DNA from 4 places in the Lacrimispora sp. 38-1 genome. Region 2 is predicted to be linked to each of the others. Evidence: riboswitches for the same ligand, from Rfam matches in the RefSeq annotation. Region 2 holds a riboswitch; each other region holds the start of a gene.
The links. Region 2 has a riboswitch for thiamine pyrophosphate ahead of thiT (energy-coupled thiamine transporter ThiT). Riboswitches for the same ligand answer to the same signal wherever they lie in the genome.

Region 1 (7,587 bases), on a different contig from region 2:
TTTCCCTGGTAAAAAGTAACATTATTCAGCTGATTCAGCTTCACGGGGAGGAACATGAGACGGATATTCTGGAACTGAAAAACAGATTAGACCGTCCGGTCCCCATTATTAAAGCAATCCGTGTCCAGTCCGCGGCTGATATTTCAGAAGCGGAAAAGCTTTCTGCAGACTATCTTCTTCTGGACTCCTATGTAAGGGGAATTCAGGGCGGAAGCGGGAAATGTTTTGACTGGAACATGATTCCGGCGATTAAAAAACCCTGGTTTCTGGCAGGGGGAATCGGCATGGAAAACATAGAGGAAGCTCTTAAAACCAAAGCATTCTGTCTGGATGTCAGCAGTCTGGCTGAAACAAATGGCAAAAAAGACCCGGAAAAAATAAAAAAAATCATACAAACAGTAAGGAGTGGAAAATCATGTCAAAAGGAAGATTTGGACAGCACGGCGGACAATTTATCCCCGAAACGCTGATGAATGCAGTGACGGAACTGGAGAAAGCCTACAATGCCTGTATGCAGGATGAAGAATTTCTGGCAGAGTTAAAGACACTGCATGAAACCTACACAGGAAGACCTTCTCTGCTTTACTACGCAGAGAAAATGACAGAGGATCTTGGCGGTGCAAAGATTTATTTAAAACGGGAAGATTTAAACCACACCGGATCCCACAAAATCAACAATGCACTTGGTCAGGTTCTTCTTGCAAAAAAAATGGGAAAAACCCGTGTCATCGCAGAAACCGGTGCAGGCCAGCACGGAGTGGCTACTGCTACTGCCGCAGCCTTAATGGGGATGGAATGTGAAATCTTCATGGGAAAAGAGGATACGGACCGCCAGGCATTAAATGTATTCCGTATGGAGCTTCTGGGTGCAAAGGTTCATCCAGTTACCAGCGGTACGCAGACCTTAAAGGATGCGGTAAATGAAACTCTCCGGGAATGGACCAACCGGGTGGAGGATACCCACTACGTTCTGGGTTCCGTCATGGGACCTCACCCATTTCCCACCATTGTGCGGGACTTCCAGAGCATCATCGGAAAGGAAGTCAGGGAGCAGATCTTAAAAGCAGAAGGAAAGCTTCCCGACATGCTGATCGCCTGTGTGGGCGGAGGCAGCAATGCCATGGGCCTGTTTTATGATTTTATTGGAGACAGCTCTGTTAAGCTGGTGGGCTGTGAGGCTGCAGGACACGGCATTGATACAGATAAAAATGCTGCCACCATCTCCACAGGAACCGTGGGTATTTTCCATGGTATGAAATCCTACTTCTGCCAGGATGAATACGGACAGATCGCTCCGGTTTACTCCATCTCAGCAGGACTTGACTATCCGGGAATCGGACCGGAGCACGCCGCACTGTTTGATACCGGAAGAGCAGATTATGTTCCTGTTACCGACAACGAGGCGGTAGATGCATTTGAATATTTATCCCGGAAGGAAGGAATCATACCAGCCATTGAAAGCGCCCATGCCGTGGCTTATGCCAGAAAAGTTGCACCTTCCATGGGAAAGGACCAGGTTATCGTCATTAACTTATCCGGCCGAGGAGACAAGGATGTGGCCGCAATTGCACGTTACAAGGGGGTAGAAATCTATGAGTAGAATCAGTGAAGCATTTGCAAAAGGGAAAGCATTTATCCCGTTTATTACAGCCGGTGACCCGGACCTTGCAATTACAGAGCAGCTGGTTCCTGCCATGGCTAAGGCAGGTGCCGATATCATAGAACTGGGAATTCCTTTTTCTGATCCGGTTGCAGAGGGAATCGTGATCCAGGAAGCTGACCAGCGCGCCCTTGCCTCCGGCACTACCTCAGATAAAATTTTCGAAACTGTCACACGCATTCGGCAAAAAACAAATGTGCCCCTGGCATTTATGACTTACATTAATCCCATATTTGTATATGGAAGCGAGCGTTTCATTAAAAATGCGGCAGAATGCGGCATCGATGCTCTTATCGTGCCAGATATGCCTTTTGAAGAAAAGAATGAACTTCATCCCATCTGCCAAAAGTACGGGATTGACTTAATTTCTCTGATCGCTCCCACTTCTAAGGAACGGATTACGGCCATTGCTTCAGAAGCAGAGGGATTTGTTTACTGTGTTTCTTCCATGGGCGTAACAGGTGTGAGAAAGGAAATCACCTCTGACATCGGAGATATGGTTTCTCTTGTAAAGAATTCCAAAGATATTCCCTGTGCCATAGGCTTTGGAATTTCCACACCGGAACAGGCGAAGGAATTAAGTAAATATGCAGATGGTATTATCGTGGGAAGCGCCATTGTGAAGCTGGCTGCCATGCATGGAAAAGACTGTGTGGAACCGATCTGCAGCTACATAAGAGAGATGAAATCTGCAATAACTGATTGATCCTCCCACTTTGATTAAGCAAATTCCACTTGACATTCATTTAGACCGGTGCTACACTAGTGCCACAAGAGGGAGCTCGTATGCGGGCTGAGAGGAAGTTATCAAACTTCGACCTTTATAACCTGATTTGGGTAATGCCAACGTAGGGATTTATACGAGACGGATGTATTGATCTGGGCCTGTACCTGTTGGTATGGGCTCTTTTTTTGTCCAGAGCCGTAAATCCCTCCAAATAATGAAGGAGGACTACATATGAATTACACCACACAGATGGATGCCGCAAGAAAAGGCATTATGACGCGGGAAATGGAAATCACAGCGAAAAAAGAAGGGATTAAACCGGAGGAGCTTATAAAGCTGATTGCACAAGGTAAGGCAGTTATCCCTGCCAACAAACACCATACCTGCCTGGAGCCAAACGCCATCGGTTCCATGCTGAAAACAAAAATCAATGTAAATCTTGGAACTTCCAGAGATTTAAATGACATGGATCTGGAATTAAAAAAGGTAGAGGATGCGGTTTCACTGGGGGCTGAATCCATTATGGATTTAAGTTCCTTCGGAGATACAAGGAAATTCAGGAAACGGCTGACAGGAGAATGCCCGGCCATGATTGGAACGGTGCCCATTTACGATGCCGTTGTTTATTATCATAAGCCTCTTAAGGAGATAACTTCTGAAGAATGGATTCAGATTGTGGAAATGCATGCCCTTGACGGAGTGGATTTCATGACTATTCACGTAGGCATCAACAAGCAGACAGCGCACCGTTTTAAAGAGGCAAAACGCCTGACTAATATTGTATCCAGAGGCGGTTCCATCATCTTTGCCTGGATGGAGATGACTGGAAATGAAAATCCATTCTATGAGCATTATGACCGTATTCTGGAAATCTGCCGGGAACATGATGTGACATTAAGCCTTGGAGATGCCTGCCGACCTGGCTGCATTGCGGATGCCTCTGATATTTCCCAGATTGAAGAGCTGGTTACCCTTGGGGAACTGACCCGCCGTGCGTGGGAAAAGGATGTACAGGTAATTATTGAAGGACCAGGACATATGCCCCTGGACCAGATCGCCGCCAATATGAAAATCCAGCAGACTATCTGTAAGGGTGCACCTTTTTATGTACTGGGGCCTCTCGTCACTGACATTGCTCCCGGATATGATCACATTACCGCAGCCATCGGAGGGGCCATAGCTGCTGCTGCCGGAGCTTCTTTCCTCTGCTACGTGACCCCTGCGGAACATTTAAGGCTTCCTGATGCAGATGATGTGAAGGAAGGCATTATCTCTGCCCGGATTGCAGCCCATGCTGCTGATCTGGCAAAAGGCATCAAGGGTGCGAAAGAATGGGATTACCAGATGAGTGATGCAAGGAAACGGCTGGACTGGGAAGCAATGTTTGCTCTGTCCATTGATCCGGAAAAAGCAAGAAGGTATCGTGCATCTTCCAAACCGGAAAAAGAAGATACCTGTTCCATGTGCGGTAATTTCTGCGCTATGAAAAATATGAACCGGATTTTAGACGGAGAGATTGTCAACATCTATGACGAATGATATTGACTTAAAAGGAGAAAAAATCATGAATCCGAAAACAAATTTAAATAAAGCTGCTGTCACTCAGACCTCTGCAGGAGTTACCATAAAAAAATTGGCGGCTGGCGGAATGCTGGTAGCACTCACCGTTTCGCTCTCCGGCTTTTCCATTCCCATCGGAGCCTCCAAATGTTTCCCGATTCAGCACCTGGTAAATGTACTGGCAGGGGTATTTTTAGGTCCTGCTTACGGAGTTGCCATGGCATTTGTCTCATCTCTCATCAGAAACTTATCCGGTACCGGAACGCTTCTGGCTTTCCCCGGAAGCATGGTGGGGGCATATCTCAGTGCGCTTCTGTTTAAAAAGACCGGAAAACTTCTTTTGGCCTATGTGGGAGAAATTACAGGAACCGGGCTGATCGGCGCTCTTCTCAGCTATCCGGTTGCAGTGCTGATACTGGGAAAGGAAGTTGCAGTTTTCTTCTTTGTTGTTCCCTTTCTTATGAGCACAGTGTGCGGTACTCTGTTTGCCGCCTTTTTATTAGAAACGTTTCGCAGGCTGGGTCTGCTTTCCTATCTGCGCCAGCTGATTAACTGATGGTTTATGATTGACAAAACGTGTATACTGCAATATGATTAAAAGGTAAAAATAATAAAAAGAGGTGAAGAAATTCCGGTATATCAGATGTTATAAATTCGCAGACATGGATATAGCTGGAAAAGAGTAAAAAAATCAATGGAACAGACGAAAATTAAAAGCTGAATTGTCAGCCTTATTTTTGTGCCTGCTTTTTGATTTTATTTACTCTCAGTCTTTTCTTTATCGATTTAAGAACAGCCGCGGAGTAATGTCCGCGGCTATTATTTTACCAATTTATAAGGAGGCGCTCATTATGCTGTATGAAATCAAAGATTTATTAAAACGACCTGAATTATATCAGGAAACCAGTATTCCTTTTTGGGATGATGAATACATTTCCAGACAAATGCTGAAAGCCCATCTTGATCCGGAATTTGACGGTGCCAGCCGAAAGCTGGATTTTATCCGGAAATCAGCGGAATGGATTGCCAAAACGGTTCCGCCCAAAGACTATCCCCTGCTGCTGGATTTAGGGTGCGGTCCCGGAATCTATGGAGAATTCTTTTCAAAATCCGGATTTAATGTAACCGGAGTGGATTTTTCCTCACGTTCCATTGATTATGCAAAAAAATCAGCTGCTGAAAAAAAGTTAAACATCGATTATTCCTGTCAGAACTATCTTTCCCTTGAATTAAACCGTACATTTGATTTTGCAGTAATGATTTACTGTGATTACGGTGCTCTTTCTCCTGAGAAAAGAAAAATCGTTTTAAAACAGGTTTATGACCGTTTAAAACCAGGAGGTAAATTTTTGTTTGATGCTTTTTCCTTAAATGAATTCGATAGTTTCCAGGAAAAACAGATATGGGATATTCATGAAAGCAACGGTTTCTGGCGGGAGGATGAATATGCTGAATTGAAAAGATGCTGCAAGTATCCTGTTAATGTAACCCTGGATCAATACGTCATTATTTCAAAAACAGGAGCTTCTGTTTACTATCTCTGGAATACCTATTATACAGAAGCGACTCTGATAAAAGAGGTGGAAGCATCTGGCTTTAAAGTCTGTGGTACATATGCAGACGTGTCTGGGACTCCATGGAAAAAGGAAAGCCCAACAATTGCGGTGATTTTAGAGAAATAGTATAAGGGGAGGTGCTTATGCATCTCCCCTGTCTTCCATATTTTCGTATTTCGAATTTATTTCATGGAACCGTTCCGGTTACTTCCGGGCACCATCTTAAACTCAAATGTAAATTCTTCTTCCTCAAACATATATTCTTTCCGGAGTTCCGGTCCGCAGCTTTCCGATCCCATTCCGTTCTGCCGGTAGTCCACACAGAATTCTGTAAAGCCGGAAGGAATCAATTCATAATTATGGGCTTTTTCCGTCAGTTCCTCCTGTGTATATTCTGATGCATGGAAAGAGAATGCCTTATGAGCTGCAACAGTGAGTGACAGACTGCCTCCCTCTATGGTTACAAAGTCACAATCACTGCGGCTTCCGTTTTCCTGTGGTCTTAAATAGTCCTCATGCATTTCTTTTACGCTGGAAGAAAACAGACCATGATAGCTGGCATTTTTCTTATCTATATAGTTTTCGACAGGGCCAAGTCCGAAATAGGTCACCTGATCCATCTGTTTTGAAAGGAACAGTCTGAGACCAAACCGTGGAAGTTCCGGAAACTCCTTATCTCTCTTTACATCCAGCTTTCCGCTTAAAGCGCCATCTGCTCCGATCGTCCATAACGCATCAATCATTAAAATCCGCTGAATGGGTGCTGCTACCATAGACATCACAGTGGATATTTCAAGGCAGCCTTCTTTTTCTTCCCATCTGGTTTCATACCCTCTGGAAGAAGCACGGTGATAGTGAGCCTCCATCCATTTACTTTTAATATCACTGTCATTATCCGTAGGTGCTCTCCAGATATTAATTTCCATAGGACGTTCCAGAATGGAATGGTTTTCAAAGTTCATTTTCTGAAATATTCCTGTCAATTTACTGTAGGTGTAGAAAAAGCTTTTCCCATTAATATGAATATAACGATCGTCTTCGCATACCTCAAATGCTCCGTCCTTCACTTTTTCGTCTAAGAGTGCTGCTGCCGTCTGGTTTCTCATATCTTCGTTTTTCAGCAGAATCTCATCAAATCCAAGAAGGCTTCCTGCTTCTACAAGAGCACTGCTTTCCTTCAGATAATAACTTACCTTTAAGTAACATTTACCTGCTGCCGGAACCTCAAAGTTCAGCGGAAGTCTGCACTCCTGCCGGGGCATAAGCTCGGGCATATCAGCTTCCCCCACAACTTTCTTTGCCTTTAACTCACCATCGCAGGTCATCTCATAGGTGATATATCCATATTCTTTAAAATTGGTGAAATGAAGGTAATTATGAAGCGTCAGTTCTTTTTTCTCCTGATCAAAGGAGACTACACGTACCGGGCGATTTACATTCTTAAACTCCATCAGACCCGTATGCGGTCTTCTGTCCGGATATACAAGACCATCCATACAGAAATTGCCGTCATGAGGATATTCCCCATGATCTCCTCCATAAAGATACATCGGCTTACCGTCAATGGTTCTTCCCTGGTAAATTGCATGGTCACACCATTCCCATACAAAACCGCCACATACACGGTCGTACTGTTCAAACACCTGGAAGTAACCTTCCAGATCCCCAGGTCCATTCCCCATGGCATGACTGTATTCACACAGGATAAATGGCTTTGCAGTCTCACGTTTGGTGTATTCGATAATTTCTTCCAGGCTGGGGTACATCCGGCTGAATAAATCGATATTGGAGAAATCATAAGTTTTATCCACAGCCCGGTATCTGGCACCCTCATAGTGAGTAAGCCTGGTGGGATCGTAAGACTTTGTCCAGGAAAGTGCCGCTTCAAATGTGCAGCCGTAAGCGCATTCATTTCCCATAGACCAGATTACTACGCAGGGACGGTTCTTATCCCGCTCGACCAAAAGCTTTGTCCTGTCAACGGTCGCCTCCGTAAATTCCGGATTGTCCGCAATAGCGCGGTTCCAGCGGTCACGCCATACCTCCGTAGTACGGGTCTCCATATAAATATAGCCGGTACCATG
Region 2 (7,587 bases):
GGCTCGCTCCAGGTCTCACCCCAGTCAAAGGACTCACTGCGGTGAATGCGGTAAGCTTCACGGTTACGCATAAAAGCAACCAGGTGTCCGTTTTCCAGCTCTATGACATTGGCGTGAACATGACCGTTGCTCTTAGGCATCATCACCATGCGCCAGGTCTTTCCTTCGTCATCTGAGATGCGGAAAGCGGTGGGATCTCCGGACAGCCCGTCTGCGGAATCCGTGCACAGCCAGTTTGCGAAGATCCAGCGTCCATTTGAAAGAATCTGTATCGGCTGGCGGCAGAAGGTTCCTTCTTCGGGGAAAACTGTCTCATAGGGACCCCATGTTCTGCCGCCGTCTGTACTCTTCTGACAGCGTACTACGGCTGTATACTGCATGTTATCTTTGCCTTCCTGACGGTCCAGCTGTGCGGTGTACATCGCCCATACAGCACGATCGGGACCGTAGAACAAGGAGGGGTTCTGCTCACTTCTGCAGGGGTCACCGGAGATATCCACAGGCGGAAGCCATGCAGTCCCGTCTTTTGGAAGAAGTGAGCAGATGATATGGATATCGGCGCTGCCTTCGTAGGTGCCTGCAAACCAGCAGCACAGAAGATCGCCGTCAGGCAGCTGAAGCATTGCCGGAGCATGGGCGGTGGGGTATCCGCCGGTAGGAAGGAGTGCCTCCAGAATTCCCATGTCATCGTTTTGGTAAATAGTGCCGTCCCAGGTCAGGCCAGGTAATTTCGCGTATTGCATGTTGTTATCCTCCTGATTTATAATTATATAAGGCAATTGTTTCATTGCTGGAAACACGTATTTTAATGTTTTTTATATCCTGATTAGAGTTTCCCGGAAAATCATTCAGCAATTCTTTATTTTATTAAATTGTTCTGACATATCCATAAAAAGTGATTCCCGTCCAAAACCTCCGGACTTTGATATGATAGTGACCCTTTTTCCTTTATAAAGGACCTCTGAAAGCACAACACCCGGCTCAACCTCGCAGACAGGTGATATAACTGTTATTCCGGTCTGTTTTACAAACTGGTAAAGAAGGTCGCCTCCCATGAGAAAAATGGTTGCATCTGTTCCCCGGTCAATCAGCCCCTCAATCAGCTGTCCCATCACAGATACAACATTAGTTCTGATCTGTGACAGCCCGAGCCCTTTTTCTTTCGCGTATTCATAGGTCTTATCAGGCTCGTCTGGTCCGTTGGCATTGAAAATAACGACTGGATTCTCCTCGCAGGATTTGAGCAGCTGTTTCATCAGATTTTCTGCTGCCTCTCCTTTTGCCCACAATGGATTAAGCTTTTCTTCCGGGGTGAGGTGATAATGAGGCGCCCCGTTTTTTGCTGCATAGCTGCATTGCGCCAGAGAAACCGGATTAATACTGCCGCATGCTATGAGCAGATGAGGGGAAATCTCCGGCATCTGAGGTTTTGCTCCGGAAAGTCCTGTTATCTTTGGAAGCAGTGCTGCAAATCCGGCGCAGCCGGCTAACAGATGTATTTCGCCTTTCTCTTTAAGCGTTTCTGCAATCACCTCCAGATCTTCTGCTGTCTGTGAATCATGAATCAGGATTCCTTCTTCCTGGCTCCAGTCCTGACCGGCATCTTCTATAATAGAAGAAGAAATATCTGTCTGGGACCTTATTATCTGTGTTATGTCAGAGGATTGGACCGGTTCGAAGGGATCTTTACCCAAAATGCTTTTGTCAATGGGAATATCATCTGCATAGTGGATTCCTTTTTTTGTAGTGCGCCCCATCTGTGGATAAGCTGGTATGAAATGAATCCGTTTCTGGCCGCTGGCCGTAAGTACTGCTGCAAGTTCTGCTCCGATATTTCCCCTGAGGACGGAATCTGTTTTTTTATAAATATAGGGAATTCCGGACTTTCGTGCGTGCTCTGTTATGGAAAACACAGCTGCATAGGCGTCCTTCTGGTTTAAGTGACGGGTTTCGGCATCTACCACCAGGACATCAGTATTGGGGGTTAAATCGGACGTATTAAACTCAAAATCCAAAGTTACATACGCAGCTGCACCTCTTGCTGATAACTGAACACTGGTATCCAGCGCGCCCGTAAAATCATCTGATATTATTAATAATTTAATCATGTAATTACCTTTTCCATCTGCTTTTATCAGGTTCTTCAAAACGCCCTTGATTGATAAAAATATGATACCATACAGGAATGGGTTCACCAACCAATTAAGTGGCTATTTTGGTTCATTTATGAAACACACAATAAAAACGTCGCATGCAATTTTGTGCGTTTTGTACAAAATAATTTTATAGCTTTCAAAGAAATGTGAAATATGGTATAATAAAGGACGAAGCAAATGTTCCAAATATGAACGATTTGGAACGGAAACAGGGATTTACCACTTACAATATAACGGGAGAAGAACTATGCGGAAAGAATACTTAATGGAATCAACAGATGTCTTAAGCCAGCTGGAGACATCGCATCAGGGACTTTCGGACTCTCAGGTGGAGGAGAGAAGGTCAAAGTACGGGCTGAACAAACTGAAGGAAGGAAAAAAGCCCGGTCTGATTCAAAAATTTTTAAAAGAGCTTGCTAACTTTATGACGATTGTTCTGATTGTTGCAGCGGTCATTTCAGGAGTAACTTCGATTTATGCGGGCGAAAGCATGATCGATACCCTTATTATTATTTCTGTGGTTATCATTAATGCAGTACTTGGAGTCTATCAGCAATCGAAAGCAGAGTCTGCAATTGAATCCTTACAGGAGATGGCGGCGGCCACATCAAAGGTAATCCGGAACGATAAACTCATCATTGTCCGCTCCGAAGAACTTGTCCCTGGTGACATCATCCTTTTGGAAGCAGGGGACTGTGTACCTGCTGATTCCAGGATTTTGGAATCTGCCAGCTTAAAGGTGGAAGAAGCAGCGCTGACCGGAGAATCCGTATCCGTATCCAAGATTACGGAAGTGGTTGGAGACGGATCAGGAGAGGTTGCGCTGGCAGACAGAAAGAACATGGTCTATACTGGTTCTACTATCGTATATGGAAGAGGAAAGGCTGTAGTATGTTATACCGGCATGGAAACGGAAATCGGTCATATTGCCGATGCGCTCAATACAGCCAAAGAGGAAGAGACTCCGCTGCAGATTAAATTAGACCAGCTTTCCAAAGTACTGTCCATCATGGTTCTTGGAATCTGTGCTCTTATGTTTGCCATAGATTTATTAAGGATTGGCATGTCTGGAAGCGGGATCCATTTAGAACAGATCATTGATACCTTTATGGTTGCAGTTTCTCTGGCGGTAGCTGCAATTCCGGAAGGTCTGGCGGCAGTTGTCACCATTCTGCTTTCCATCGGTGTGACAAAGATGTCAAAGAAACACGCCATTATCAGAAGACTGACAGCAGTGGAAACACTGGGCTGTACTCAGATTATCTGCTCGGATAAGACGGGAACCTTAACACAGAACAAAATGACGGTTGTGGAACATTCTGCTTCTGACGAAACCCTTCTTATGACTGCCATGTCACTGTGCTGTGATGCGGAATTGGACATGGACAGTTCACAGGCAGTGGGAGAACCTACGGAATGTGCCCTGGTCAATGATGCATTTAAAAATGGTTTGTCAAAGCCGGAGCTGGCAAAGGAATATGTAAGAATTGGAGAAGCACCCTTTGATTCCGTCAGAAAGATGATGTCAACGGTTCATAAAAAAGCAAATGGTACAGTGATACAGTTTACAAAAGGTGCGCCGGATGAGGTTTTAAAACGATGCACCAGGGTTTATACAGGCGGCGGCATCGCTGATATGACAGATGAAATGCGTGAAGCCATTTTAAAAGCAAATAAAAGCATGGCGGATAATGCGCTCAGGGTTTTGTGCGGTTCCATGAGAGAGTGGGGCAGCGCTCCTTCGGCCGTTGAGCCGGAAATACTGGAAAAGGATCTGGTGTACCTGGGTCTTTCTGGAATGATCGATCCGGTACGTCCTGAAGTAAAAGCAGCGATTACAGAATGCCAGGAAGCAGGTATCCGGCCGATTATGATTACCGGAGACCATAAGGATACAGCTGTTGCCATTGCAAAAGAGCTTGGAATTCTTGAAAATGAAAGCATGGCGGTTACTGGTGCTGAGCTTCAAAAGATCTCTGATGAAGAACTGGAAAAGACAATAAAGAATTATTCTGTTTACGCAAGAGTTCAGCCGGAACATAAGGTACGTATTGTCAGGACATGGAAGAAGCTTTCCAAAGTAACTGCCATGACAGGAGATGGTGTGAACGACGCACCTTCCATTAAAGAAGCGGATATCGGTGTGGGAATGGGAATTACCGGAACAGATGTTACAAAAGATGTTGCAGATATGGTGCTGGCCGATGACAATTTTGCGACTATTGTGGCCGCTGTGGAAGAGGGACGCCGTATTTACGATAATATCCGCAAGGCGATCCAGTTTTTACTTTCCTCAAATCTTGCAGAGGTAATTGCCGTATTTGTCGCCAGCCTTTTAGGGTTTACAATTTTAAAGCCGGTGCATCTGTTGTGGATTAACCTGATTACAGACTGTTTTCCTGCCATTGGTCTTGGTATGGAAGCAGAAGAAGGCGATATTATGAAACGCGCTCCAAGAAGTCCCAAAGATGGCGTATTTTCCGATGGCATAGGGGCCGAAACAGCATTTCAGGGCTGGATGATCGCGATCCTTACTCTGGCTGCGTACTTTATCGGGCATTATATGGAAAGCGGAGTATGGGAGATTGCGGAGAGTTCCGATGGTATGACGATGGCATTTTTAGCCCTGTCTCTTCTTGAAATGTTTCATTCCTTTAATATGCGTTCCAGAAAGGAATCCATCTTTCAATTAAAATCACGGAATAACTTTCTGACCGCATCGTTAGCGGTATCCTTTGTTTTGACAACTGCCGTAATTTATGTTCCGTTTTTAAGAGAAGCATTTTCATTTGAGCATATTTCATTTGTAGAATATCTTGTAGCGATATTGATTTCCGTTTCCATCATTCCGATTGTGGAGATTATGAAACGGTTGAAGCATAAAAAGAAATAAGTGTAACAACGAAAAATACCGTCCGGATGGACGGTATTTTACACTTGTATGTCTGACTTCAGGGGCGCACGTACCCCGCTAAACTTTAACCATTTACCGCCTGACGTTTCATCTGGCTGATGGCTTCGATGACCGGAGGCAGATATAATATTACTATAGTAACAACCATCTCAGGAACAATATAGGTGGCGTTATATCCAAAGGTATATAAAAGCGGGTTCATGCCTTCCGGTGCATAGGAAGCAAAGAATATATAACCGGATATAACATGGCAGAGGTATCTGCCCAAAACACCTGTAACATAACCAGGAATCAGACCATACTTTCTATTATGAAATAATCCCGAAAGTCCCAGGCATCCAAATGCAACCGGATAGTCCAGGAGGAACTGAACGGGGGCATAGATATATGGCTCCACAATAAATTGAAGAATTCCGTATGCCACTCCTGTCATGATTCCGGCCTTAACGCCGTAGATATAGCCGGTCAGACAGATGAACAGCATGGAGAACAGTGTGATGGAACCTCCAAACGGGAGTGAGGCAAATTTGATGAAAGAAGCCACCAGCGCCAGTGCCATCGCGCCTGCGCAGGTTACCATCTGGCGGGTTTTCAGCTGTCTTGTAGGCAGGTTTTTGCCAGTAAGCAGATGAAGTCCAAGCAGAATCACCAGAAGCGCAGCAACCACCAGACCGTATCCGCCTGGTTTTAAGAAGTATTCTCCGGATTCCTGAGAATAGGTTAGAAAAAATGACATTAAAAAACCTCCTTTATATGCACAGGAGGGGACTACTACTATTGCTTCCTTCCGCCGGCATTATCCGGTTCAAGTAGTAAGGGTCAGGTAAATACCATTCTCAGCCTAAGGCTCCCCCAGCGTGTCATAATTTTTTCATTTCGGTGTGAGTATAACTGAAATAAAAGGGATTGTCAAGCTATTTGAACCTGTAAAAATAAGTATAAAAAAGTAAATTAAGCACAACCTAGTAAAGCAGTGCATCATTGCATTTTTTCGGATTAAAAATACAGATGCGGAGGTTGTGTATATGACAGGCTTTATCATAGCTCTGATATCAGGAGCGCTAATGAGTATACAGGGAGTATTAAATACGGGAGTGTCCAAACAGACAAGTATGTGGGTGTCCACCGGCTGGGTTCAGCTGACCGCCTTTTTAACCTGCCTGATTTTATGGTATTTTTCAGGAAGGGACGATATTTCAGCCCTTCTTACGGTTCACCCCAAATACATGCTGATCGGAGGTATTCTAGGCGCATTCATTACTTATACAGTTGTAAAAAGTATGGGGACCTTGGGTCCGGCTAAAGCCGCGCTGATTATAGTAGTATCCCAGATAGTGGTGGCTTATGCAGTGGAGGTATTTGGATTATTCGGTGTGGAAAAAGTGGGATTTGAGTGGAAAAAACTGATTGGGGCAGTTGTAGCCATCATAGGCATTATAATCTTTAACTAATTTGGAAATAGTGCTTGTATTTACTTATTTCTTTAGGTAGAATAGGTACAAGGGCTGAGGATGGGATCCTTTTTTGCAAAATTTTGTAAAGGGAGGATTCCATGAACTATCATAGGATTAAGATCGCAGCCATAGCTATATGTGTAATCATATGCAGCATCTGCTATGGCTTAAACAGAAATCATATATACCCGGAAGAAAAAGCTTTTGTTTCTATTCAGGAGCCGCCTGTTTCCTCAATGGAGGAAACTCCGGCCTCGGATTCCCTGAAAGCACCGGAAGAACCGTCACGTATTTGCTATGTACATATATGCGGAGAGGTGGTTTCTCCGGGAGTCTATGAGCTGGAGGAGGGAAGCCGTATTTTTCAGGCTGTCGCGGTGGCCGGAGGCTTTACGGAGAATGCAGCTGCCGATACGTTAAACATGGCAGAGCAGGTCAAAGATGGTATGAAGATTCAGGTGCCGGATCAGGAGGAAGCCAAAAGGCTTTTGGATCAGGGAACATCTTCCTTGAAAAATATACCGGAAGGCAGTCATAAGGTGAATCTTAACACGGCAGGTAAGGAAGAACTGATGACTTTAAGAGGTGTCGGAGAGGCAAAGGCGGATGACATCATTCGTTACCGGGAGAGTCACGGCGGATTTCAGAAGATTGAAGATATTATGAAGATATCAGGGATTAAGGAGGCAGCCTTTCAGAAGATAAAAGACGATATAACGGTTTAAATAGAAAACAGAGGTGCAAAATGGCAAGTGTTTTAGTAGTAGATGACGAAAAACTGATTGTAAAAGGAATGAGATTCAGTCTGGAGCAGGACGGTATGGAAGTGGACTGTGCCTATGACGGTGAGGAAGCCATTAATCTGGCAAAGCAGAAGGAATACGATGTAGTGCTTTTGGACGTTATGCTTCCAAAGTATGATGGATACGAAGTTTGTCAGGCGATCCGGGAGTTTTCCGAGATGCCCATCATCATGCTGACAGCCAAGGGCAATGATATGGATAAGATTCTCGGGCTGGAGTACGGAGCCGATGACTATATTACAAAGCCCTTTAATATTCTG
Region 3 (7,587 bases), on a different contig from region 2:
CTTTTTAATCAGCGGACCCATCAGAAAGGCTATTGGACCATTGCTGTCTTCGGTGTGGATTCCAGAGATGGTAACTTAGAAAAGGGTGCGCTATCAGATGTGGTTATGCTATGCAATATTAACAAGGAGACTGGTGAGATTAAGCTGGCATCCGTATTCCGTGATACATACTTAAAAATTAACAGCAAGGGAACCTATCATAAAATAAATGAAGCTTACTTTAAGGGCGGGCACAAGCAGGCGTTAGAAGCTCTGAACGAAAATCTTGATTTGAATATCGATGATTACGCAACCTTTAACTGGAAGTCTGTTGCAGATGCCATTAATATACTGGGTGGAATCGATCTGGAAATCACAGAACCGGAATTTGCTTACATAAATGGTTTTATCACAGAAACAGTGAATTCCACAGGAGTTGGTTCTCATCAGCTGAAGCATGCGGGAATGAATCACTTAGATGGTGTACAGGCAGTTGCTTATGCAAGACTCCGTCTGATGGATACCGATTTTAACCGTACCGAGCGACAGAGAAAAGTTGTAAATCTTGCGATGGAAAAAGCTAAGAATGCAGATTTTGCCACAAGAAAAAACCTGATAACAGCTATTTTCCCGCAGATTTCCACCAGTGTCGGCATGAATGATGTTCTGGCTGTTGGAAAAGGCATCAGTAAATATCACATCGGTGAAACCGTCGGTTTCCCATTTTCACGTACTACTATGAAGATTGGGAAAATGGACTGTGTGATACCAACCACACTGGAGAGCAATGTAGTGCAGCTGCACCAGTTTCTATACGGCCAGGAGAATTATGCTCCGTCTTCTGCAGTAAAGAAGATCAGTGCATCAATTTCAGAAGAAAGCGGTATTACAGAACCAGGTAAGAACGCTCCTTCCGGAGGCGGCTCCAGCAGTAAAAAGAAGAAGAAACAATCTTCAGATGCACCTGCAGAGACAAGCCAGGCACCGACAGAGACTGTTGTTGAAACATCAGAAGAAACGAAAGAGACCAAAGAGACAGCTAAGGAAACAACAGTACCTGAAACCAAAGAGCACGAGAGCGGTAAAGTCCCCACTAATGAAGACGGAAGTCTGATTGGACCTGGAGCAAAAGTTCCGAATACAAAGGAAGAAACAACGAACGAAACGAAAAAGCCAGTCAGCTCAGAAAAAACTTCAGACGAAGAAATAACCACCGAAGCAGAAGCGAATGCAGGTCCAGGTGTATAAATATAATTGATATCATAGATTATATTATTTAAAATGACAAAACATTAAAATGCCAACATAAATTGGTATGGTTTTGTCATTTTTTATTTATATAAATAACTTAAGGCTTAATGTTACTTTGTCGCAAACTCTTGAAGAAGAACAAAGCGAAGAAAAAGTAAAAATTATAAGTTCTTTTTTAGAGATAAATGGAACGTTTCAATATATTTTGAGTAATATATATTAATATCCAGTTTGTAGATAGCTATTAGTAATTTTATATATACAGAGAAAGCTAACTATTGAAAGGAGTTTATTTGTATGAGTTTATTATCTCCAAATCATTTTCATAATGATAATGAACTTTGTAAGCAAAGCTCAGTTACTTTAAAATGTGTATCAACTGGAACAGTGACAATACCAGTAGGTGCCCCAAATACACAAATTTCTATTATAAGCCTGCCATTAAATATATCTGCATTATGCAATCAAATAATAAAAATTGAATTTGTATGTAATATAACTTTGATACAACCACAGACTGATTCAATACTTTTAATGTTTCAGATTAATAGGCATTGTAACAAGATGATTCAAAATATCCCTATTGGACAAAGATGGATATTTTCAGATATTTCAAATTTTGTGAGTGCCGGAACATTTTCATTCTTTGTATGTGATAGTGATTTTAATACAGAAGAGTGTTGCACATATACAGTAGATGTAACTCCTTTAGTTACCACTTCAGGAGCTATTATAACAAACTCAATTATTTCTGCAACAGCGGTTAGCAATGTACAATGTAGTTAAAAATGCCAGGGAGGATATCCAGAGCAGCAGTTACAATAATTTAATAAGAAGCAATATAGAACTGCATATATCTTCCTCCCGGATTTAAAAAATCCATTATAAATCTTTCATTTTAATACCAATAGTTTCTTGATATCATCAAGATGCTCTTTGGTTGTTACTCGATAATGTATCCAGCCTCCGTTACCGCAGGGATATCTCGCGTCTATTTGTTCCTGCGTATATTCTAAAAGGAAAGGATACGCTTTTTGAAATGAATCATCGGATAATCTGAGCATAATATTAAGAGCACCACGTTCAGCGAATATATCACAAAGAAGCTTTTTCTTTCTGCGGTAAGTAACGCACCATCCGTAGCTATTTCCGTAAGGAAAGCGTATCTCGCTTTGCGCACATATTTCCTCCGCCATAAATCGATCCAGATCAGAAAATAGCATTCCACTCGTGCCACACCATTCGACCAATTGAGAGATATCGGGGCGAATTGATTTGTCAAGCATTCTTTCATACATAGTCTTACCTCCATTCAATCATATATTTACCGGATTTTTAATTTTCTAATTCAAAGCTCATCAAAAACGACTTTACATCATCGCATGTCATAAACCCACTCATGATACAGGCTCCTTTGGCTCCTGCTTTACAGACAGAACGGGCATTATTACATTCAATCCCTCCGATCGCATAAACTGGTATAGATACACTTTTGCAAATACATTCCAGGAAGCGGACACCCCGCCCGGGTAATCCCTTCTTGCAGTCGGTTGCAAAAATATGCCCGGCGATAATATAAGTACAGCCAAGTCTCTCAGCTTCCTTGGCCTCCTCTGCCGAATGACAGGATACACCAATTATTTTAAAGTGCCTCTTCTGTACATCGGTCATTTCCCGCATTTTCGGAAGCGGAAGGTGTATCGCCTCCGCATTCAGCTCTATGGCAGTATCAACAAAACTATGAAGTACACATGGAATCTGGTGCTTTGTACAAATTTGAATGACCTGTTTTGCAAGCTGCCTGTATTGTACCTCTGATAAGTCCTTTTCCCGGAGGATGATACCTGCAGGATGGCTGAGAGCAATTTTTTCTATTCGATGCAGAAAATCTTCCTTACACAAAATCCGGCTGGTAATACAATAAATATTAAACATAGAGATAATCATTCAAAACGGGCTGCAAGCCTTCCTTAGAAATGTGCTCATACATTTTTTTGAAGCTGCGACTGTCATTAATTTCAAACTGTTCATCGCCTTGTGTTCCGTCTGACTCCTTTCCCCTGTATTTGCTTTCATGATCGCCAATTCCTGTTGAAACTCCTGCAGAAACTTTCGTGGCTGCAATTTTTACAATACCATTGCGGAAAGCCTCACTCTCACGGGAAGAAACAGTAATTCCCACAAACGGCAGAAAAATGCGGTAAGCACAGATGACCTGACAAAGCTGCTTTTCACCCACATCAATAGGATTTATTTTCTCATTATTAATGATGGGGCGAAGTCTGGGACAGGAAAGGGACATTTCTGCATGCGGGTATTTTCTTTGTAAATAATACACGTGAAGTGCACTGGCAAGTGCATCCGTACGAAAATCGGAAAGGCCCAGCAATGCAGAAAATCCTACGCCCCGCATACCGCCTCTGAGAGCTCGTTCCTGCGCATCAAAACGATAGGGCCACACCCGCTTGTGCCCATATAAATGTATGGTTTCGTATTTATCTGCATGATAGGTTTCCTGAAACACCGTTACATAGTCTGCTCCACATTGGTGGAGATACCGATACTCGTCTGTATTTACCGGATATATTTCCAATCCAACCATGCGGAAAAATCTCCGGGCCAGCTTACAGGCTTCACCAATGTAGGCCACATCACTCTGAGTACGGCTTTCTCCTGTAAGTATCAGGATTTCCTCCATACCGCTGTCTGCAATAATCTTCATTTCATGCTCAATCTGCTCCATGCTCAGCTTCATACGTCTGATATGGTTATAACAGTTAAATCCGCAATACACACAGTAGTTTTCACAATAGTTTGCAATATACAGCGGAGTAAAAAGATATACTGTATTGCCAAAGTGCCTGCTGGTTTCCAGTCTCGCTTTGCGGGCCAGCTGCTCAAGAAAGGATTCTGCCGCAGGTGATAACAGCGCTTTGAAATCTTCCAGCGAACAAATCTCATGATCCAATGCTGACATAACATCTTTTGCAGTATATTGGGAGTAGTCATAGGACTTCATCTGAGATATAACCTTTTCGCAGATACCGGATTGAATTTGTTCCATTCCAGGCAGATACTCCATGTGATTTTTGCGGCATGACGGATCCGTTTCCAGTAGATGTTTCTTCTCAAGAACGGCTTCTGACAAATACTCAGAATCAACCAAAAATTTATTTTCCATATAATGCCCCCCTAGTTATGCAGAAAACCGGTCAGAGGGTCGGAGGCAGCTGCTCCGCGTACAAGAACTCTTCCAAGACCAGAAAGATATGCCTTTCTTCCCGCATCGATTGCCTGACGAAATGCAGATGCCATCAGAGGGAGGTTCCCGGCTGTAGCAAGAGCAGTATTTGCCATAATTGCCGCGGCGCCCATTTCCATTGCCTCACAAGCCTGGGAAGGCCGGCCAATGCCGGCATCAACTATGACTGGAAGATCGATCTCATCTATTAAGATCTGAATAAACTCCCGTGTAGCGAGTCCCTTGTTGGAGCCGATGGGAGAAGCAAGCGGCATAATAGCAGCAGCACCAGCACTCACCAGATCACGAGCTGTATTCAAATCGGGATACATATAAGGCAAAACCACAAATCCTTCGTTTGCAAGAATTTCTGCGGCCTTGATGGTTTCCTGATTATCGGGCAGCAGATATTTGGAGTCCCGCATAATTTCAATCTTCACAAAGTTACCGCACCCTAATTCTCTTGCAAGCCTGGCGATTCGCACTGCTTCCCCGGCATCTCTTGCGCCGGAAGTATTGGGAAGCAGTGTGACCCCTTTCGGAATGTAATCCAGAATGTTTTCCTGTTCTTTCGTATTGGCTCGGCGAACGGCAAGGGTAATGATTTCTGCACCGGCATCCTTTACCGCTGCTTCAATCAGGCTCAGGGAATATTTTCCGGAACCCAGAATGAACCGGGAACTAAATTCCTGATCGCCAATAATCAGTTTGTCGTTTGATTGCATAATGTCTACCTTCTTTCTGTAATTCAAGCTTCATATTTTTCTGCAAGAATGCGGAGCACCATATGTGCCTGATGTGCGGCGCACAACATGACTCGTGAGGACATAAGTCCAATATTATCCTCTACATCACTAACTTCATCTCCACAGAGGTAGAAATGATCTGTAATTCTTCTGGTTCTTACAACGTTAGCGGAATCAATTCCTGCCATTCCGGAAGCGGCGATCAGATACCTTTCAGACATCTTTTCCAGCACACTGTTTACCAGCATAGCTTTAGCCTCAGCCCCATCGAAGGCCTCACAAATGATATCCGCATTACAAAGCATTTCATTAAAGTTATTCTCATCGATTTTCCTGGTATGTGTGATGACTCTTATATATGGTGCGATTTCCTTTAAGTTTGCAGCAAGAGCCTCTGTTTTGAAACAACCGGTTTGGGAAGCCTTATACTGCTGGCGGTGGAGATTAGAAACATCCACTTTATCAAAATCAATCAGAATCAGCCTGCCCACGCCTGCACGGGCAAGGGAAACAGCAATATTTGATCCAAGACCTCCAAGCCCGCAGATAGCGACAGTGGAGCTTGCGAACTTATCCTGCAAAGACTTTCCGTTCCGATTGTCAAGAGCTCTCCTCATTTCATCCATTGTAGGAATGTTGTTCATATCAACCTCCTCCTACAAAACTGACTACCTCAACAACATCACCATTTTGAAGTACTGTTTTCTCATAATGCTCTTTTGTAACGATTACTCCGTTCCATTCAACAGCAATCCGCTTGGGATTGTATCTGGTACCTGCCAGATATTCTGCCAGAGTTTTTCCTGCTGCTTCATGAAAAATGCCATTGATTTTTATCATGATTTTAATCCTCCTTAAAAAAATAGGAAGCTGCCTGATTGGCAACTTCCCATATTACTTATAAATTCAGTCGTCCCTACGTTGGCATTATCCAAATCAGGTTAATGGGTCGAAAGTCACACCTTCCTCTCAGCCTGTTTGGGTAAAAACACCCGCAAGCTCCCCGGTATTAAATTGTTATGAATAATAATACTACTATACGTGTGATTATGCAAGACAAATAAAAGGAAAAAGAGATTTATTTTGAATGCTGCATTTCCGTTCAGGTGCATCAGAGGAAGAAGCCGGGAGAGATGCAACAAGGGTAAACACCTGTGAAGATGATAAAATGGTTATTTTCTGCTTACGTTGCATTGAAATTTCACTTAACAAAGTTTCCGGGAAATCCTTTGTAACAGCAGAAGAGAATTCGTTCTGTATTTCATCAATTGCAAATTTCATACCATCATCACAATTGTGGTATTTTAACAGATCACTTAAGCTCTCCAAAGGTGCATTCTGGTACTAAATACCACACCATAGTCATGGTTTTCCCGGCTCCCTGCCTGCCGCAAAACATTTTAAGCCCAAAGGGGCGAAAAGACAACGATTCCTTGCTTTTCCAACTTTAATTTCTTACGCAGATCAATCAATTTCCACCTAAGGAATACCATAAAATGACCAAACTAAATGGCAGGAAGTTTCAGGCAGAGAAACGCAAAACAGATAAATCCTATAAACATTTTAAAAATTATCATAATACCTCCTTTAAATTTCAGTTTTCTGGATTAACTACAATAAAAAACTACCAGTTTATACTGATAGTTAGGAATTCTCTTTACATATTCAATTTTATTGGCCTTACATTATGCTCATAATATTTACTATAAATTATAACTGTTTCTTTAATGTATATAGTCTGATATCATCTGGAAAACCGTTGACTTCCCCACAAATAACATATCCTTGCTTTTGATAAAAAAGTGGAGCTTGAAAAGAATATGTCGTCAGGTGAGCAATCTGGCATCCGGAGGCTTTTGCTTGATGTTCAATTACTTCCAATAAACGTGATGCTATTTTTTGTCCTCTATAAGCTTCCTGCACCCAAAGAACCTCTATTTCTAAGGATGAGAGATAAGTAGATCCCGATACACCTCCCACAATAACTTCCTTTTCATTTCGTGCTATATTTGTAAACTCTATATTTGGTACTTTTAATTTACCGTTTGTTTTTTTCATATTGTGCTCAAGCATTCCATTTATACGAACTGAATTAAAAAACTCTTGTTCATCACAATCATTATAAATAGTTATAGACATTTTTGTCACCTCCATAAAACCAGTGTAATAATCTTTTTATAAGTAGAATATCATCAAACCTGCTAACTATCAATATTAAGTTTTCAATGTACACTAATACGTTAAATTCTAATTTAACTAATACCAAAAACCTGAAAACAAAATAGTTTATTTTCTCTTCCAGATAGCCATAAGCCGGGATAAAGAGAAACATCAAAATATGTTGGATGGTATAAGTATGCCACGGTCTTT
Region 4 (7,587 bases), on a different contig from region 2:
ATCAGTCTCTGAATGAGAATGTCGATTCCCAGAAACAGTTAATCCGGCAGAATCAGATCTTAACAGAGCGGGAAACCCAGATGTATCACAGTCTGAAATATGCAAATTCCCTGATGGAAGCCATTCCGGACACGGTATTCGTCATTTCCAAAGAAGGGGTATTTCTAGACGGTATCGGGGATATGGATCATTTGTTTTTTAAAAAGGATCAGTTTATCGGTAAAAATATTAAAGATGTGATGCCCCGCCGCATCGCGGCAAAGGGAAGTGAGCTGATCAGCCAGGTTTTTCTTACTGGAGAGAACCAGAAGATTGAATATGAATGGACCAGTGGACAGGTCAAAGAATATCATGAACTCAGGATTGTAAAATGGTTTGATGATAAAGTCATTGCAATTGCCAGAAACATAACGGAAACTCATAATTATATCAGGGAAATTGAAGAAATCAGTTATCATGATCAGGTGACCGGACTGCATAACAGAAGGTATTTTGATAAAAAAGCGAAAGAACTGGACCGGAAAGAAAATTATCCAATGAGCGTTATTTTTTCCGATCTCAACGGATTAAAGATGGTAAATGACTCCTTTGGCCACGAATATGGAGATTATATGCTGAAACGATTTGCTGAAATACTGGCGGATTCTGAAAAGGAAGGGGAATTGATCAGCCGTGTAGGCGGAGATGAGTTTGCTATTATTTTAAAAAAGACTGAGAAAGCGGAGACAGAACAGTATATCCGGGAATTAAAAGAAAAATGTGCAGGCGAGACCATCAATGGAATCGAGCTGTCGGTTTCATTCGGCTATTGCATTATAACGGATTCTGGTTTATCAGTTCTAAATGCCGTGAAGCTGGCAGAAGATGAGATGTATCAGAACAAATTATATGAGGCTTACAGCAGAAGAAGCAAAACACTGGATATTATATTAAACACCCTTCATGAAAAGAATCCAAGGGAGGAACAGCATTCCCAGAGGGTAGCAGAACTTTGTGAAACAATGGCCAGACAGATGGGGATGCCTGACAGTGACATTAAGAAGATTAAGGCAGCCGGGCTGCTCCACGACATCGGAAAAATTGGAATTCAGGAAGCGCTGCTGAATAAACCGGGTATGCTAACAGAAGATGAATATCAGGAGATCCGCAAGCATTCAGAAATTGGATACCGCATATTAAACACCTCCCCCAATATGTCGGAAATAGCAGAGATTGTTTTATGCCACCATGAACGGTGGGATGGAAAGGGGTACCCAAAGGGAAGAAGCAAAACAGATATTCCGCTGTATGCTAGAATTATATCTATTGCTGACGCCTACGATGCCATGACAAGTGACAGAAGTTACCGGAGGGCACTGCCGGCTGCTTATGCAAGAAATGAACTGATCCGGGGTGCAGGAAAGCAGTTTGATCCGGAGCTGGTTGATTTTTTTGTCAATCATGTAATCGGATTGAATTGACTTCGGATGTCTGCTGTGTTAAAATCGAGAAAAATCAATATAGTTTTGGGGAGCTGGTGACCCGGCTGAGAGGAAGTTTTGAACTTCGACCCGTTTAACCTGATTTGGGTAATGCCAACGTAGGGACAGCCACTCTTACTGAATATCATGAGATATGTCTTTCCTGGCATATCTCATTTTTTTCCCTCAAAACCAGGAAAAGGAGATAAGAAAATGTTTGAACAGATCATTACAAATGTAAGAAACAAGGTACCACTGGTTCATGCAATCACAAACTATGTGACTGTAAACGACTGCGCCAACATCATACTGGCCAGCGGAGGATCCCCGATTATGGCGGATGACATCAATGAGGTCCGTGACATCACTGCTATTTCTTCTGCTCTGGTGCTCAATATGGGAACCCTGAATGAGAGAACGGCTGCGTCCATGACTGCAGCAGGAAAAACAGCAAATAAATGCGGCCTTCCTGTTGTTTTGGATCCTGTGGGAGCAGGGGCATCAGCATATCGGAATAAAACAGCATTTCAGCTTTTGGAAGAGATAAAATTTTCCGTGATTAAAGGAAATATATCTGAAATTAAATTTCTGGCTGCAGGAGAAGGTAGAACCTCAGGAGTAGATGCCTGTGAAGCTGATAAAGTAACAGAGGAGAATTTAAAGAGTGTGGCAGAATTTGCAAGAGCGTTTTCAAAAAGAACCGGCTCTGTCATTGTGATTACTGGTGCCATTGATCTGGTGGCAGATAAGGCCCATGTGTATGCAATCAGAAACGGCCATTCCATGATGAGTAAAATGACTGGAACGGGCTGTATGCTTTCCGCTGTTACCGGAAGCTATATTGGTGCCAATCCCGGTGATATTTTTAACGCATCAGCAGCTGCCGTATGCGGGATGGGTTTGTGCGGTGAACGGGCATATGAGAGAATGTGTGAGCTTCATGGAGGCACCGGTACATACCGTATGCTTTTGATTGATGAAATGAGCGGACTGGATGAAAAAATGCTGGAAGAAGGTGCAAAGTATGAATGTATCTAAAGAAAACATGCTTTTGTATGTGGTCACTGACCGGACGTGGCTTGGCAGCAGCAGGCTTCATGAGCAGGTGGAGGAAATCCTGGAAACTGGTGCTACCTTTATCCAGCTGAGGGAAAAAAATCTTGATTTTGACAGCTTTGTAGCCGAAGGGAAGGAGATTAGAAGAATTACATCAAAGTATAGAATTCCCTTTGTGATCAATGACAACATTAGAGTTGCTCTGGCTGTGGGAGCAGACGGGGTTCATGTAGGCCAGAAGGACTTAGAGGCAAAAAAATGCAGGGAACTGATCGGAGATGACAAGATACTTGGAGTATCCGCCCAGACAAAAGAACAGGCACTTCTGGCTGAAAAAAACGGTGCAGATTATATCGGGGTGGGAGCAGTTTTTGAAACTTCTACAAAAACCGATGCCAGCCCCGTTTCCTTTGAGACTTTAAAAGAAATCTGCAGTTCCGTATCCATTCCGGTCATTGCCATAGGAGGAATTAATGAGGATAATATCTTAAAGCTGAAAGGGAGCAATATTGACGGAGTAGCCGTGATTTCCGCAGTGTTTGCTGCCAGGGATAAGAAACAGGCAGTGAAGTCCCTTTTATCCCTGGCAAAGGAGGCGGTTTTATGAAAAAGGTTTTGACGATTGCGGGCTCCGACTGCAGCGGAGGCGCCGGTATTCAGGCAGATTTAAAGACAATGACTGTCCACAAGGTATATGGAATGAGTGTAATAACGGCTCTGACCGCCCAGAATACCACAGGTGTTACATCAATTATGGATGTGACACCTGAATTTGCAGGACAGCAGATGGATTGTATTTTTACAGACATTATTCCGGATGCAGTTAAAATCGGTATGGTTTCAAACAGCGGGATTATAGAGACGATTGTGGGAAAGCTGACAGAATACAGCGTGAAAAATCTGGTAGTTGATCCTGTTATGATATCAACCAGCGGCTCGAAACTGCTTTCTGAAAAGGCGATGGATGCGCTTGTTACCCAACTGCTGCCTATGGCCCTTCTTGTCACACCGAATATTCCGGAAGCGGAGGCACTTTGGAATATGAAAATCGGCAGCAAACGCGACATGGAAAAAGCGGCGGAGGCAATCTTTCAAAAGCTGAACTGCGCAGTCCTGATAAAAGGAGGTCATTTAACGGAGAGTTCCGATGATCTTTTGTATACAAAAGAAAAAATGATATGGATAACAGGCAGACGCATTGACAATCCCAATACGCATGGGACCGGCTGCACGCTGTCGTCTGCAATTGCCTGCAGCCTTGCAAATGGCTGTTCCCTGGAACAGAGCGTAAAAAATGCCAAAGCGTATATTACCGGAGCTTTAAATGACCAGTTAAATATCGGTAAGGGCAGCGGTCCGTTAAATCATATGTGGGGATTGACATAAACTGTAAACTGTTATAGTATTAAGTAAACTACAAGTTTACTTTTTGAAAATAACGGAATTACAGGAGGAACAGCAATTGGGAGCGGAAGAACGAAAGCAACTGGAGAAAGAAATTAAGAGAAAGGATATTATTGATGCTGCTGAGAAAGTTTTCTTTGCAAACGGATATGAGAATTCTTCCATGGATGCCGTTGCGAAGAAAGCGGAATTCAGCAAACGAACTGTTTATGTGTATTTTAACAGCAAGGAACAGATCTATTTCGAAATTATGATCAGAGGTTACAGGAAACTTCTCAAGATGATGGAAGAAGGGTTTGAAAAAGAAAAACCAGCCGGTGCACTGGAAGAGCTTCGCTGTATTTTCTACACCTTATTTTCCTTCCGTGACAAATATGAAGATTACTTTAAGGCAATTATGGAGTATGAGGCAAAGGATGAAGGGAATCAGGCCGGAGTCAGCGGGGATTCCAAAGAAGAGTGTTACCGTCTGGGTGAAGAAGTCCTTTTTTATCTTACAGAAGCGTTAAAAAAAGGAAAGAATGACGGAAGCCTTAAAAGTGATATGGACTGTAAGAAAACCGCATTGATCTTATGGGCATTTACCGTAGGAGCCTTTCATGCAGGAGGCAGGAAAAAGGAGTATCTGGAGAATTATCACCATATTAGTGTGGAGGAATTCTTAGAAGAGTGCTTCCAGCTTTTACTCGGGCTTGTTACTGTTAAGGAGAGCCGGGTATGAAAATCAGGTCATGCAAAAAGATCCTTTTAAAGATATTTACCAGCGCTGCCGGTTTGATCTTATTACTTTTGTTTGGATTATTTATACTTGGCGGAGGATTTATGAAGCAGTCTTATTTAGAACCATGGGATAAAAATTATGCATCAAAGTATACAGATCCGCGAATACGGCTGGCAGCAGCCGGACTGCTGGCTGCAAACAACCATAATATGCAGCCGTGGAAAGTGAAGCTGGATAAAGCAGATCCCATGGTACTTTACTTATATGCAGACAGCTCAAGGACCACAAAAGAGGTGGATCCCCTTTACCGGCAGATGATGATCACTCAGGGAACATTTTTAGAATATGTCAGAGTGGCAGGAGAAAAGGAAGGATTCCATACGGATATCGCGGTTTTTCCAGAGGGTGAGTATGAGGAAGGGGATCTTTTAAGCAGCATGGATAAAAAACCGGTTGCAAAGATCACACTTTTACCTGCGAAGCCGGAAGAAAGTCCCCTGTATAACGGGATGTTTCTGGCAGATACAAACCGGGGAAATTATAAAAAGGAAGTTCCTGATTCTTTACAGATTTCAGAGCTTTCTAAACTGCCGGATGAGAACGGGCCATCCATAAAATTTTATACAGAAAAAGCTGATCTGGATAAAATTGGGAACTATGTCATGGAAAGTGCAAAGATCGAGGCCGGAGTAACCAGGGCAATGGAGGAATCCAATGCAATATTCCGTGCAAATGAAAGAGAGAAGAACAAATACCGTTGGGGTTATTCCGTTGAAGGACAGGGAGCTTCCGGTTTTAAACGGTATCTGCTGCAGGGATTAATCACCATGTTCCCTTCAATAAATGAAGGAAAAGGTGCGTCTCAAAACTTCATTCATTATACCAAAACAGCTGTTGACCATACATCCGCTTATGCTGTCATAACCACCAACGGAAACAGCCGTACAGACCAGGTGCTCAGCGGTATGCTTTACAGCAGGCTGGTTCTTACCGGACATACCCTCGGTCTTGTCATGCAGCCTTTAAGTCAGGTGCTGGAAGAATATCCGGAGATGAAACAGCCATATGATGATTTCAGAAACGAATACGCCGGCCAGGGTCAGACCATACAGATGCTTTTGCGGATAGGAAAACCGGAGACTTCCGCTCCAAACTCCATGAGGCGCGATGTCCTCAGTTTCATTATGGAATAATTTGCCAGATTTTGCCGAATTTTGAAATTAATATTTGTAAAAATCCCGATTTCAATGTATAATATTTATTATATTCAAATATTACGACAAGGGGATACCTGCATATGAAGACAATAAAAGGCAAACTGTTTTTTGTTATATTTCTTTTGTTATTTGCAACCTCAGCAGTCAATGTGATTACAGGAATCAGTGCCAGTTATTACAGTATAACGGAAAATACGAAAAGTGACATGAATGCAATGGGTGAAATTGCTGACACTGCATTGGCAGCAGAGATCAGCCTGTTAAAAGAACAGGCACAAAGTCTTGCCAGTCAGATGGGTGAAGTGCAGTCCGGTGATTTAAGTAAGAAGCTTAATTCCATGGATTCAGCGTTAAAAAACACAAAGTTTAAAGCGCTTGCAGTTGCCGGTCCGGATGGAAAGTTATTCAGTACGGATAAAACTCTGGATGGGCAGGATTTTTCAGCAAAAAGTTTTTTCACAGACAGTTTAAATGGGAAAACCACTATTTCCTCTACGGAAGCTTTGGACAATCAGATGGTATTTTACGTATGCTCTCCCCTGCCCTCTGGTTCCGGTGTGGTAATCGGTGTTTTAGACAGTCTTTATTTCAGCAGGATTATTGAAAATATTGTGATTGGAAAAACGGGTAATGTATTTATGCTGGACAGCACAGGTACCTTCGTTGCCAATAAACGTCCAAATCTGGTTGAGGAAAGACAAAACTTTATAGAAAAGGCAAAAACAGATCCTTCCCTGGTAAATGCAGCAAAAGTCTATAATAAAATGATAAAAGGGGAAAAGGGAGTAGACCGGTATGAATATGAGACAGGAGCCAGAATCTGTGCATATGGTCCGGTGAGCAATTCCGACGGCTGGTCCTATGGAGTGGTAGCACCACTTAAAGAAATGACCGCCTCTATCATTTATACGATTATCCTGCTGCTGGTTTCCTCCGGCATTTTAATTATAATCGGCATAATCGCAAGCTTTATACTGGCTAACAGCCTGTCAAACCCCATAAAGAAAATAACCGGACGGATGGAGCTTTTGGCAAACGGAGATCTGGAAAGCCAGGTTTATATACATAACAGTAAGGATGAGATCGGCATTTTATCAAGAAGTATTGCTGATATGATAAGTTCCCTTAAATCCTATATTCAGGAAATAGCATATATTTTACAGCAGGTGTCTGCCGGCAACTTAAACGTGTCATCTGATGTGGAATACAAAGGTGAATTTATAGAAATACAGACATCGTTAAACCAGATTACGGATCAGTTAAATAATGCATTCAGGGAAATCATTATTTCCGCCAGAGAAGTAAACAGCAGCTCAGAACAGGTGGCGGAATCTTCCCAGCAGTTATCACAGGGAGCCACAAGGCAGGCCAGTTCTGTGGAAGAAATAGCGGCTACCATCTCTGATATCTCCCATCACATCAGTTCCAATGCCGCAAATGCAGAAAAAGCCGGAGCAATGTCCCAGCAGGCAGTAAATCAGGTGAGCAGCGGGCAGCAGGAGATGGATAAACTGGTGAAAGCAATGAATGAGATCAGTGAAACATCAACCGAGATCGGAAAAATCATTAAAGTTGTGGAAGATATTGCTTTTCAAACCAATATTCTTGCTCTGAATGCAGCTGTGGAGGCTGCCAGAGTGGGAGAGGCCGGAAAAGGATTTGCAGTAGTGGCAGATGAAGTACGGAACCTGGCAGGAAAAAGTGCGGATGCAGCCAGGGATACGGCGGC

Region 1: another riboswitch for thiamine pyrophosphate. It lies ahead of thiC (phosphomethylpyrimidine synthase ThiC); the one in region 2 lies ahead of thiT (energy-coupled thiamine transporter ThiT).
Region 3: another riboswitch for thiamine pyrophosphate. It lies ahead of thiS (sulfur carrier protein ThiS); the one in region 2 lies ahead of thiT (energy-coupled thiamine transporter ThiT).
Region 4: another riboswitch for thiamine pyrophosphate. It lies ahead of thiM (hydroxyethylthiazole kinase); the one in region 2 lies ahead of thiT (energy-coupled thiamine transporter ThiT).

What each region holds. Positions count from the first base shown of each region.
Region 1 covers NZ_JBANEW010000066.1:26,776-34,362, forward strand. The annotation lists gene V7D18_RS19565 (phosphoribosylanthranilate isomerase) at 1-470, shown strand, start outside; gene trpB (tryptophan synthase subunit beta) at 416-1,600, shown strand; gene trpA (tryptophan synthase subunit alpha) at 1,593-2,366, shown strand; TPP riboswitch at 2,425-2,533, shown strand; gene thiC (phosphomethylpyrimidine synthase ThiC) at 2,619-3,926, shown strand; gene thiW (energy coupling factor transporter S component ThiW) at 3,952-4,503, shown strand; gene V7D18_RS19590 (class I SAM-dependent methyltransferase) at 4,799-5,629, shown strand; gene V7D18_RS19595 (glycoside hydrolase family 2 TIM barrel-domain containing protein) at 5,686-7,587, opposite strand, start outside.
Region 2 covers NZ_JBANEW010000055.1:146,477-154,063, reverse strand. The annotation lists gene V7D18_RS14845 (sialidase family protein) at 1-743, opposite strand, end outside; gene V7D18_RS14840 (four-carbon acid sugar kinase family protein) at 849-2,108, opposite strand; gene V7D18_RS14835 (cation-translocating P-type ATPase) at 2,404-5,049, shown strand; gene thiT (energy-coupled thiamine transporter ThiT) at 5,135-5,806, opposite strand; TPP riboswitch at 5,836-5,934, opposite strand; gene V7D18_RS14825 (DMT family transporter) at 6,096-6,521, shown strand; gene V7D18_RS14820 (helix-hairpin-helix domain-containing protein) at 6,623-7,249, shown strand; gene V7D18_RS14815 (response regulator transcription factor) at 7,270-7,587, shown strand, end outside.
Region 3 covers NZ_JBANEW010000099.1:253,543-261,129, reverse strand. The annotation lists gene V7D18_RS26850 (LCP family protein) at 1-1,227, shown strand, start outside; gene V7D18_RS26845 (DUF4489 domain-containing protein) at 1,528-2,016, shown strand; gene V7D18_RS26840 (DUF3788 domain-containing protein) at 2,124-2,528, opposite strand; gene V7D18_RS26835 (thiamine phosphate synthase) at 2,566-3,165, opposite strand; gene thiH (2-iminoacetate synthase ThiH) at 3,158-4,411, opposite strand; gene V7D18_RS26825 (thiazole synthase) at 4,423-5,196, opposite strand; gene thiF (thiamine biosynthesis protein ThiF) at 5,220-5,861, opposite strand; gene thiS (sulfur carrier protein ThiS) at 5,863-6,057, opposite strand; TPP riboswitch at 6,114-6,233, opposite strand; gene V7D18_RS26810 (GNAT family N-acetyltransferase) at 6,928-7,356, opposite strand.
Region 4 covers NZ_JBANEW010000043.1:207,987-215,573, forward strand. The annotation lists gene V7D18_RS09315 (HD domain-containing phosphohydrolase) at 1-1,460, shown strand, start outside; TPP riboswitch at 1,497-1,604, shown strand; gene thiM (hydroxyethylthiazole kinase) at 1,674-2,498, shown strand; gene thiE (thiamine phosphate synthase) at 2,485-3,123, shown strand; gene thiD (bifunctional hydroxymethylpyrimidine kinase/phosphomethylpyrimidine kinase) at 3,120-3,902, shown strand; gene V7D18_RS09335 (TetR/AcrR family transcriptional regulator) at 3,979-4,641, shown strand; gene V7D18_RS09340 (Acg family FMN-binding oxidoreductase) at 4,638-5,834, shown strand; gene V7D18_RS09345 (methyl-accepting chemotaxis protein) at 5,939-7,587, shown strand, end outside.